Regions from separate parts of the Micromonospora sp. DT4 genome, predicted to be linked through region 2. Evidence: predicted binding sites of a transcription regulator. Region 2 holds the regulator's gene; the other holds the start of a gene.
The links. The regulator HspR, encoded in region 2, represses chaperone genes until heat shock. The targets are predictions, from matches to a motif close to TTGAGTNNNNNNNACTCAA.
Positions count from the first base shown of each region.

Region 1: lon (endopeptidase La) is a predicted target of HspR. The motif match lies at 1,827-1,845, and genes of this name have one in related genera.

Region 1 is NZ_JBNCKT010000093.1:10,886-16,024, reverse strand. It holds gene ACLQ24_RS22275 (hypothetical protein) at 1-598, shown strand, start outside; gene ACLQ24_RS22270 (histone-like nucleoid-structuring protein Lsr2) at 700-1,047, opposite strand; gene lon (endopeptidase La) at 1,869-4,199, shown strand; gene ACLQ24_RS22260 (DoxX family protein) at 4,320-4,724, shown strand; gene ACLQ24_RS22255 (DEAD/DEAH box helicase) at 4,772-5,139, opposite strand, start outside.
Region 2 is NZ_JBNCKT010000091.1:17,340-22,478, reverse strand. It holds gene ACLQ24_RS22125 (winged helix-turn-helix domain-containing protein) at 170-397, shown strand; gene ACLQ24_RS22120 (cation:proton antiporter regulatory subunit) at 552-1,052, shown strand; gene ACLQ24_RS22115 (cation:proton antiporter) at 1,058-2,263, shown strand; gene ACLQ24_RS22110 (hypothetical protein) at 2,473-2,904, shown strand; gene ACLQ24_RS22105 (hypothetical protein) at 3,055-3,249, opposite strand; gene ACLQ24_RS22100 (heat shock protein transcriptional repressor HspR) at 3,379-3,819, opposite strand; gene dnaJ (molecular chaperone DnaJ) at 3,850-5,037, opposite strand; gene grpE (nucleotide exchange factor GrpE) at 5,126-5,139, opposite strand, start outside.

The sequences.
Region 1 (5,139 bases), on a different contig from region 2:
CGGTGGCGGCAACAACGGTGGCGGTAACAGCGGCGGCAACGCTCCCGGCGCCGGCCTTGGCGTCCTGGCCAACAACTGCGACGAGAGCAAGTTGCAGCCGCACGACGGTTTCCAGAACGGCAACCGCTGTGTGAGCACCGAGTTCGGTGAGGTCGGCGCCGCCGCCAACAACCCGTCGCTGCTGATCACCCAGTTCCCGCAGCAGGTCGGCCGCAACCAGCCCTTCACCCTGCGGGTCAGCACCAAGAACCTGGTCCGGGACCGGTTCCTCGCGGCCGGTCAGGGTGGCTACTACGTGGAGAGCTCGCTGCTCAACGCCCAGGGCCTGGTCCGGGGTCACTTCCACACCGCCTGCCGGATGCTGGACAGCCTGACCGCGCCGCCCGAGCCGCAGGAGGTGCCGGCGTTCTTCGTCGCCACCGAGGACGGTCGCGGTGGCGCCCAGCCGGACGAGGTGACCATCCAGATCCCGGGTCTGCCGGAGTCGGGTACCGCGCAGTGCTCGGTCTGGGCCGGTGACGGCTCGCACCGCCTGCCCATGATGGAGCGGGCGAACCAGACCCCGGCGTTCGATTCGATCCGCATCAACGTCAACTGATCGGCGGTCGGCCATCCGGGCGGACAGCACCCGGGTGGCCGACCGCGCACACAGCGAAGGGGTCCCGCCGAAACGGCGGGACCCCTTCGCTGTGCCGCGTGTCAGCGGCTCTTGTACGCCTCGACGACCTCGACCGGGATCCGGCCCCGCTCGGAAATCTTGTAGCCGTTCTTGACGGCCCATTCCCGGATCGCCCGGTTTTGCTCGCGATCCATTCCCGCGCCGGTGGGTCGCCCCGGCCGCCGAACTGTCCGCGTGTTGTCCGCCGGGCCCCGACCGATCCGCCGACCCGCATTGATGTATGTGTCCAGCGCCTTACGCAGGACACCCGCATTCTCGTCCGAGACGTCGATGGTGTAGGCCACGCCGTCGAGACTGAACTCGACCGTCCGATCGGCCTTCCCGCCGTCGAGGTCGTCGGTCAGAACCGTGATTACTTTTCTCGCCATTGCTGATTACTCCCTGTGTGTGGCGGGATGTGTCCAAAGTCTGACCTACCAGCCGGGGAATCCGCAACAATATGCGTCCCATTCATTTCGGCGCGTCGCGATTGAGTGCGGCACAAAACAGCGAACGGGCCGGAATCGCAGGCGTGGGCGCGGCGTCGTAGCTGTTCAGCGTGAGTAGATGGGCGGCCGAATCGGTCTGACCTGTGGTTATGCGCTCATACGGTGGGTCGATCTTGACCCTGCAGCCGCTCCTGCCAGCTGTGGCCGTCCGCTCTGTAATGGTTTGACCAGATCGGCGAGAGTCTCGACAAGGCATGATCATGCCGTTGACGTTGGCTGAACACGTACGCGGCGTCAATCGGTGAGCAGGCCGGCGTGCCCGGCGACTGCCGCCGCCTCCGCCCGGTTGGAGACCCGCAGCTTGCGCAGCAGAGAGGCGGTCATTCGTTCCCCGTCCGTTCCGAGACGTGCAGTTCCTCGGCGATGTCGACGGTGCTGCGACCGGTGGCGATCGCCCGCGGAAGGCGGCGCTCCTCGCCATCGAGGTCGACGGACGCGACGCGGGCGGGTCCGAGCAGGGCACGCAGAAGCTCCGCCGGCAGGCCGCCCAGCAGTCATGGCGACCACCCGTACGCGGGGCGTGGTCCGCCGGATGGCGGCCACCGCCCGGATACCGCCGGCGGCACCCGGGCGGTCCGGGGGCTGCTGTCGCCGACCCGTCGACGGACGCTGGACAGTGGTCTGGGTCACACGCCGGAACAAGGGGAACGCTTTGTTACTTGAGTGAGACACGCTCAACTCAATGCGACAGCAGGTGTTCGATGGCAACTCTTCCGGTACTTCCCCTGACCGACGCCGTGCTGCTGCCCGGCATGGTCATCCCGGTGACCCTCGACCCGACCACCCAGGCCGCCATCGACGCGGCGCGGGCGACCGGTGACCGCAAACTGCTGGCCGTCCCGCGTATCGACGGCGAGTACGGCCCAGTCGGCGTGGTCGCCACCATCGAGAAGGTCGGCCGGCTCCCCGACGGTGAGCCCGCCGCGGTCGTCCGGGGCCTGTCCCGCGCGCGGATCGGCTCCGGCGTGCCCGGTCCCGGCGCCGCGCTCTGGGTGGAGGCGACCGAACTCGACGAACCCGCTCCCGCCGGCCGTGCCCGCGAACTCGCCCGTGAGTACCGCGCCCTGGTGACCTCCGTGCTTCAGCAGCGGGGCGCCTGGCAGGTCATCGACGCGGTGGAGCGGATGACCGACCTGTCCGAGCTGGCCGACTCGGCCGGCTACGCGCCCTGGTTGACCCTGGACCAGAAGACCGAGCTGCTCGCCGCGCCGGACGTCACCGCCCGACTGGAGCTGCTGGTTGGCTGGGTCAAGGCGTACCTGGCCGAGCAGGAGGTCACCGAGCAGATCAACAGCGACGTCCGCGAGGGCCTGGAGAAGTCGCAGCGGGAGTTCCTGCTGCGCCAGCAACTCGCCGCGATCCGCAAGGAGCTGGGCGAGGACGAGCCGGACGGCTCAGCCGACTACCGCTCCCGGTTGGAGAGCGCCGACCTGCCGGACAAGGTCCGCGAGGCGGCTGTGCGCGAGGTCGGCAAGCTGGAGCGCGCCAGTGACGCGTCCCCGGAGGCGGGCTGGATCCGCACCTGGCTGGACACCGTGCTGGAAATGCCGTGGGGTACGCGTACCCAGGACAACATCGACCTGGCCGCGGCCCGGGCGGTGCTCGACGCCGACCACGCCGGCCTCGCCGACGTGAAGGACCACATCCTGGAGTACCTGGCGGTGCGCAACCGTCGCGCCGAGCGCAACCTCGGCGTGGTCGGCGGTCGCGGCTCCGGCGCGGTGCTCGCCCTCGCCGGCCCTCCCGGAGTGGGCAAGACCAGCCTCGGTGAGTCCGTGGCGCGGGCGCTCGGGCGCAACTTCGTCCGGGTGTCGCTCGGCGGCGTCCGCGACGAGGCGGAGATCCGCGGTCACCGGCGCACCTACGTGGGCGCGCTGCCCGGCCGGATCGTCCGCGCGCTGCGTGAGGCCGGCTCGATGAACCCGGTCGTGCTCCTCGACGAGGTGGACAAGCTGGCCGCCGGCTACGCCGGTGACCCGGCCGCCGCCCTGCTGGAGGTGCTCGACCCGGCGCAGAACCACACCTTCCGGGACCACTACCTGGAGGTCGACCTGGACCTGTCCGACGTGCTCTTCCTGGCCACCGCCAACGTGGTGGAGTCCATCCCCGGCCCGCTGCTGGACCGGATGGAGCTGGTCACGCTGGACGGGTACACCGAGGACGAGAAGGTCGCCATCGCCCGCGACCACCTGCTGCCCCGGCAGCGGGAGCGGGCCGGTCTGACCGCAGACGAGGTCAGCGTCGCCGACGAGGCGCTCGCGCTGATCGCGGGGGAGTACACCCGTGAGGCGGGCGTTCGGCAGCTCGAACGGGCTCTGGCCAAGATCCTGCGCAAGGTGGCGGTGACGCTGGCGACCGATTCGTCGCCCGTACGCGTCGACACCGACAACCTGAGCGGTTACCTGGGGCGGCCGAAGTTCACCCCGGAGTCGGCCGAGCGGACGGCGGTTCCCGGTGTCGCCACCGGGCTCGCGGTGACCGGCGCTGGCGGTGACGTTCTCTTCATCGAGGCGACGAGCATGGAGGGCGAGCCGGGGCTGACCCTGACCGGCCAGCTCGGCGACGTGATGAAGGAGTCGGCGCACATCGCGCTGTCGTACCTGCGCTCCAACGGGCGTCGGCTCGGCATCGACCCGAACGCCCTGGCGGGACGCCGGATCCACCTGCACGTCCCGGCGGGTGCGGTGCCCAAGGATGGCCCCAGCGCCGGTATCACCATGGTCACGGCCCTGGCATCGCTGGTCACCGGCCGTCCGGTCCGCCCCGAGTTCGGGATGACCGGCGAGGTGACGCTCTCCGGTCGGGTGCTGCCGATCGGCGGGGTGAAGCAGAAGCTGCTCGCCGCGCACCGGGCCGGCCTCACCGAGGTGATCATCCCGGCGCGTAACGAGCCGGACCTGGACGACCTGCCGAGCGAGGTGCGTGCGGCGCTGACCGTGCACACCCTGGCCGACGTGGCCGACGTGCTCGCCCTGGCGCTGCGCCCGGCCGACGTCCAGGCGCTGGACGGACCGGCCCTCTTCACGGTCTGACGCTCCACATCGACGACCCCCGCCGTCCCCGTGACGGCGGGGGTCATCGATGTCCGTACTGTCTTGGCTGACGCGTTCGACACCCCTCCGCCGCGAGGCGGCGCCCCCGGAGGTAACCCCGTGAACCTGGTGCTCTGGATCATCCAGATCCTGCTCGCCGCCATCTTCGCCGGCGCTGGCCTGGCGAAGCTGACCCAACCCAAGCACAAGCTGCGCGACGTGATGCGGTGGGTGGACCCGGTCCCGCCGTCGCAGGTGAGGGCACTCGGCTTCGTCGAGGTGCTGGCCGCCGTCGGGCTCGTCCTGCCCCCGCTCACCGGCGTCGCCACCGTGCTCACTCCGTTGGCAGCCGTCGGGCTGGTCATCGTCATGATCGGCGGCACCCTCGTGCACCTGCATGACAGGAAGAAGCGCGACACGGCGGCCGAGCGTCGGACGGAGATCCAGGGCGCGATCACCTGCGCGGTGCTGCTCGTCCTCGCCGCCGTGGTGGCGTGGGGACGCTTCGGCCCGTACTCCTTCTGAGGCCGTCGCCGGCGACCGCCGTACCCGGTGGTCGCCGGCGGGCGCGCTCAGCGCTCGTCGCGTCCGCGGTCGCGGCGCACGGTGGCCTTGCGGCCCTTGATCGTGCTCTGGCGCAGCCCGGCGATCACCTCGTCGGCCACGCCCTGCGGCACCTCCACCAGGGAGAACCGGTCGGCGATCTCGATCGAGCCGATGTCCCGACCGCGGATGCCGGTCTCGCCGGTGATGGCGCCGACCAGGTCCTGGGGGCGTACCCCCGCGCGCCGGCCCAGGCCGACGAAGACCTGGACGGTGTTTCCACCGGCGGCGCGTGGCCGGCCCCCGCTCCGCCGATCGCCGCCCCGGCCGCCGAACTCCGCGCGACCCTCGCGCGGAGCGCGCACCGGGGCCTGCGGGATCTCCTCCTCGTCGTCGG
Region 2 (5,139 bases):
CGAATCACGGGGGGAGTTCGCCCCGGCCGGTTGAGCGCTCCAGTGCCATCCGGAAGCGTTCGTCCTCAACCTACAATCGGTGGCGGTTGTAGGTCAACGACCTGCGTCCGATTGCTTGAGGTTGCAGGTGGTCGCGTGATCGAATGGGCGTGCCATCCGGGGAGTGTGTATGCCCAAGCAGCAGTACCAGGCGCTCGCAGACGAGCTACGGACGAAGATCGAAACAGGGGCGTGGCCGCCCGGCACGAAGCTGCCGAGCCGATCGCAGCTCTGCAAGGAGTACGGCGTGTCGGACACCGTGGTCGGCAAGGCCATGATGATCCTCCGCGCGACCGGGCTGACCGAGACGCTGGAAGGCGTCGGTGTGTTCGTGGCGGATAAGCCATCGGCCTCCTGACGGGGCCGACGGCTCTTGATCCACACGAGGTCGCCGATGTCGGGGTGTCCTGGCGTCCGGATGCCCCCACATCGGCGAAGTCTTGTCGATCGAGGCCGCACCGATGGCGTCGCGCAAGATCTGCGCTTCGTTCACGTGGCGGTAGCCTTGGCAGGTGCGAGTACGTGTCGAGCAGACCGCCCTACCCGGGATCGGGGTACGCCACGATCTGGTGACGGAGTCCGGGCGCCGCCTGGGCGTCGTCTCCCACCGCAATGGCCGCCGTGATCTTGTCCTCTACGACCCCGACGATCCCGACGCCTGCCAGGCGGACATCCCGCTGACGGACGACGAGGCGGAGGCGCTGGCCGACATCCTCGGCGCGTCGCTGATGCTCGGTCAGCTCTCCGGGCTGCGCGAGCAGGCCGCCGGGCTGCTCACCGAGCAGATCGCCATTCCGGCGGGGTCGCGGTACGTCAACCGCCAACTTGCCGACACCAAGGCGCGTACCCGCACCAGCGCCTCCATCGTGGCGGTGCTGCGTGACGGCGAGGTCATCGTCTCGCCGCTCCCCTCGTTCCGCTTCGCCGCCGGTGACGTGGTGGTCGTCGTGGGGACCCGCAGAGGTCTCGACGGTGTGTCCGCCATCCTCGCCGACAGTGACCCGGACGGCTGAGGCGGATGCACGATTTCACCACGCTGCTCATCGAAGTTGGCGCGCTTCTGCTGCTGCTCGGGCTCCTGAGCCGACTCAGTCGACGCTTCGGCCTCTCTCCCATCCCCCTCTACCTGCTCGCCGGGCTCGCGTTCGGGCATGGTGGGCTGCTGCCGCTGGACGCCAGCGAGGAGTTCTTCGCGGTCGGCGCCGAGATCGGCGTGATCCTCCTGCTGGTGATGCTCGGCCTGGAGTACTCGGCCAACGAGCTCGTCGGCAACCTGCGCTCGGCGGCGCCGGCCGGCCTGATCGACGGGGTGCTCAACGCGCTGCCCGGCGCGGGGTTCGCCCTACTGCTCGGCTGGGACTGGGTGGCCGCCCTGGTGCTCGGCGGTATCACCTGGGTCTCCTCGTCCGGGGTGATCGCCAAGGTCCTCGCGGACCTGGGACGACTCGGTAACCGGGAAACCCCGGTGATCCTCTCGGTGCTCGTCATCGAGGACCTGGCGATGGCGCTCTACCTGCCCCTGGTCACCGCCGTACTGGCCGGCACCGGCCTGCTCGGCGGCGGGATCGCACTCACCGTCGCGGTGGGCACGGTGCTGATCGTGCTGGTGGTAGCCATCCGGTACGGCCACCTCATCTCGTCGGCGCTGTCAGCGAAGGACCCGGAGGCGCTGCTGCTCGGCGTACTCGGCCTGACGTTGCTGATCGCAGGCATCGCGGCGTCGCTCCAGGTGTCCGCAGCGGTCGGCGCGTTCCTGGTCGGCATCGCGCTCTCCGGCCCGGTGGCCCACCACGCCACCGAACTGCTCTCGCCACTGCGGGACCTGTTCGCGGCCGTGTTCTTCGTCTTCTTCGGCCTGACCACCAGCCCGCAGGACATCCCGCCGGTGCTGCTGCCGGCGCTCGCGCTGGCCGTGATCACCATGGGGACGAAGACGCTCACCGGCTACCTGGCGGCCCGCCGGGTCGGCATCGCCGAACCCGGTCGGTGGCGGGCCGGCCTGGCGCTCGTACCCCGCGGTGAGTTCTCCATCGTCATCGCCGGACTCGCCGTCGCGGCCGGCAGCGTCGAGCCGCGGTTGGCCGCGCTCGCCGCGACGTACGTCCTGATCACCGTGGTGACCGGACCGATCCTGGCCCGGCTGCCCGACTTCCCGTGGTTCAAGCGGTGGTTGCGCAACCGCGCGTCGGCCCAGCGGCGCGAGCCGGTTCCCGTCCACGACTGACGTCCACCGCCGCTGTCCTGCCCGGTGAGGTAGGGCAGCGGCGGTGGCCAGGGCACCCGAACGGGCGTTCGGGCCGGGCCGGACGACGGATGCCGAATTGCGCCCTGCGGGTACTACCGCAGTAACCGGTGGCGGGTTACCGTTTCGCCCCAGCAGCCAGGGTCCGCAGGCAGTGTTGCCACCCGCGGGCGAGAGCGGAAGGTTGGCCGGTGAGCGTGCAGGAGTCGACGTTTCACGGCTTCGCGAACCCCGTCGATCCGAGCCCGGCGGAGTTGCGGGCTTGGGCGTACCAGCCGGATTCGGTGCCGTTGGCGTCCATGCCACCCGACTGGGACCTCCTGGTCTCCGGTGACCGGCTGGTGTTGACGCTCTTCGAGCTGGCCATGGACCCGACCTGCCCGGCCCGGCGCTTCGCGCTGCACTGCCTCTACATCTACGCCGCCGACGGCATCCGGACGAACTTCCGGGCCCACCCGAAGCGCCGCTTCCGCAAGCTCGTCGAGCAGGCCGAGCGCGACGGCGACGAGCTGATGAGGATCTGGGCGCACAACGGTCGCGTACTGCTGGCCCGGCCGGATCTCTTCGTCTACCGGGACTGGTGCGAGGGCGGCCTGGTCCGCGAGAACCGCCGACTCGGCTGACATGATCGTTGGTGCTTGAGCAGCGAACTGCCCGGCGTGTCGAGTCGCTCAGCCGCCAACGATCACGCCCGCACAGCGCCGCACCAAGGCTCGTGCACGGCGAACGGGCCGGGACCCCCCGTGGGTCCCGGCCCGCACGTTGGTCGCCGGTCAGTCGCGCTTGCGGTCGGTCTCGGCTCGGGACGGGTCGACGCCGTGGTCGCCCTGGTCGGCGAACCGCCCCTGCTTGATCCGGTCCCGGAAGGTTCCCTCGGTGACCTTGTCGAACTTCTCGCGGACGGTGTCGGCCAGACCTTCCAACCGCTCTTCCGTCTGCTGAGCGACTCTCTTCGCCGGCTCCGCCATCGCTCCCCCTCGCCATGCCGGTAGGCCCGAATTAAGCCGTTTGTACCCCGTATTGACAGGTTAACGGAAGCGGCCCGGTCCGCGCCGAGAAATCGGAGCGCGGGCCGGGCCGAGGGAGCGGTACGTGGGTCAGCGGTCGGTCGTACGGCGGGGACGCCAGACCACCAACGCGGTGGACGTGCGGTTGGTCGGCACCAGATCCCGACCCGGGAAGCGGGCCAGCGACTCCAGCTCGGCCACCCGGCGGTACGCGGCGTCCAGTTCCGCCTCCAACCGCGCGACCCGCTGCTGCGCCTGCTCCAGCAGCCGTTCCAGCCCGATGATCCGCTTGACGCCGGCCAGGTTGATCCCGTCGTCCTGACTGAGCCGCTGCACCTCGCGCAGCAGCACCACGTCCCGGACGCTGTACCGACGGCCACCGCCGGCAGCCCGGCCGGGCTGCACCAGCCCCAGCCGGTCGTACTGGCGCAGGGTCTGCGGGTGCATCCCCGCCATCCGCGCCGCCACCGAGATCATGAGCACCTTGGCCTCGTAGGCAGGGTCACCCGAACCGAGGAACTCGCCCGACATCGCGCTCACCTCCGCGTCCATCCCACCGGACTAACCGACCCGACGCACCCGTGCGTCGAGATGTTCCCGCGCCGCCGGAGGACTCTGCTCGGCGAACGCCTCAAGAGCAGCCCGCGCCTCGTCCGTCAGCCGGGCGGGCACCACCACGTCCAGGGTGACCAGCAGATCGCCGGCCTGCCCGTCGCGACGGACCACACCCTTGCCCCGGGCCCGCAGCACCCGTCCGCTGGGCGTGCCCGGCGGCACCCGTAGCGTCACCGCGCCGTCGAGCGTGGGCACCCGCAGGTCCGTGCCGAGCACGGCCTCCGCGAAGGTCACCGGCACGGTCAACGTCAGGTCGTCTCCGGTACGCCCGAACAGCTCGTCCGGCCGGACCTTGACGTGCACGAACAGATCGCCGGCCGGGCCACCGCGCTCACCCGGCTCACCGCGCCCGGCCAGCCGGATGCGTTGGCCGTCGGCCACCCCGGCCGGGAAGCGCACGTTCATCGTGCGGGTCTTGGTGACGCCGCCGCTGCCGTGGCACTCCGGGCACTTCTCCTCCACCACGGTCCCGACGCCCTGGCAGTTGCCGCACGGCTCGGAGAAGCTGAACGACCCCTGGTTGCGGGTCGTCACACCGGCCCCGTGGCAGACCGAGCAGGTACGCGGCTGGGTGCCGGGCTTGGCGCCGTTGCCGTGACAGGTGTCGCAGACGCCGGGAGCGCGCAACGTCAGCGGCAGGGTCACCCCGCGCACCGCGTCGCCGAAGTCCAGTGCCACCTCGGTCTCGACGTCCCGGCCACGGGCCGGGCCGCGCGCGGCGGCCTGCCCACCGGCCTGCCCGCCCGAGAAGATCGAGCTGAACAGGTCCTGGAAACCGGCCCCACCGCCGAAACGGCGATCACCGCCACCAGCGCCACCGCCGAACAGGTCGGAGACGTCGAACGGCATCCCACCCGGCTGACCACCGGCCCGGGCGTTGCGCCGGAACGCGCCCGAACCGAACAGCGAACGCATCTCGTCGTACTCCCGGCGACGGCCGGCGTCCGACAGCACGTTGTACGCCTCGGACACGGCCTTGAACCGCTCCTCGGCCTTCGGGTCGCCCGGATTGTGATCCGGGTGCGATTCCCGGGCCAGCTTGCGGTACGTCTTCTTGATGTCATCCGCGGAGGCGGCCTTGTCCACGCCGAGCACGGCGTAGAAGTCCTTCTCAAGCCAGTCCTTCGAACTCACCGGTCCACCACCCCCTTCCGACCGTCGTGGCCCGGCCGCCCCGCCCACCGCCGCGCGGGGGACGGGACGGCCCGGTCACCGTCTCGCACTATTCCGGATCCG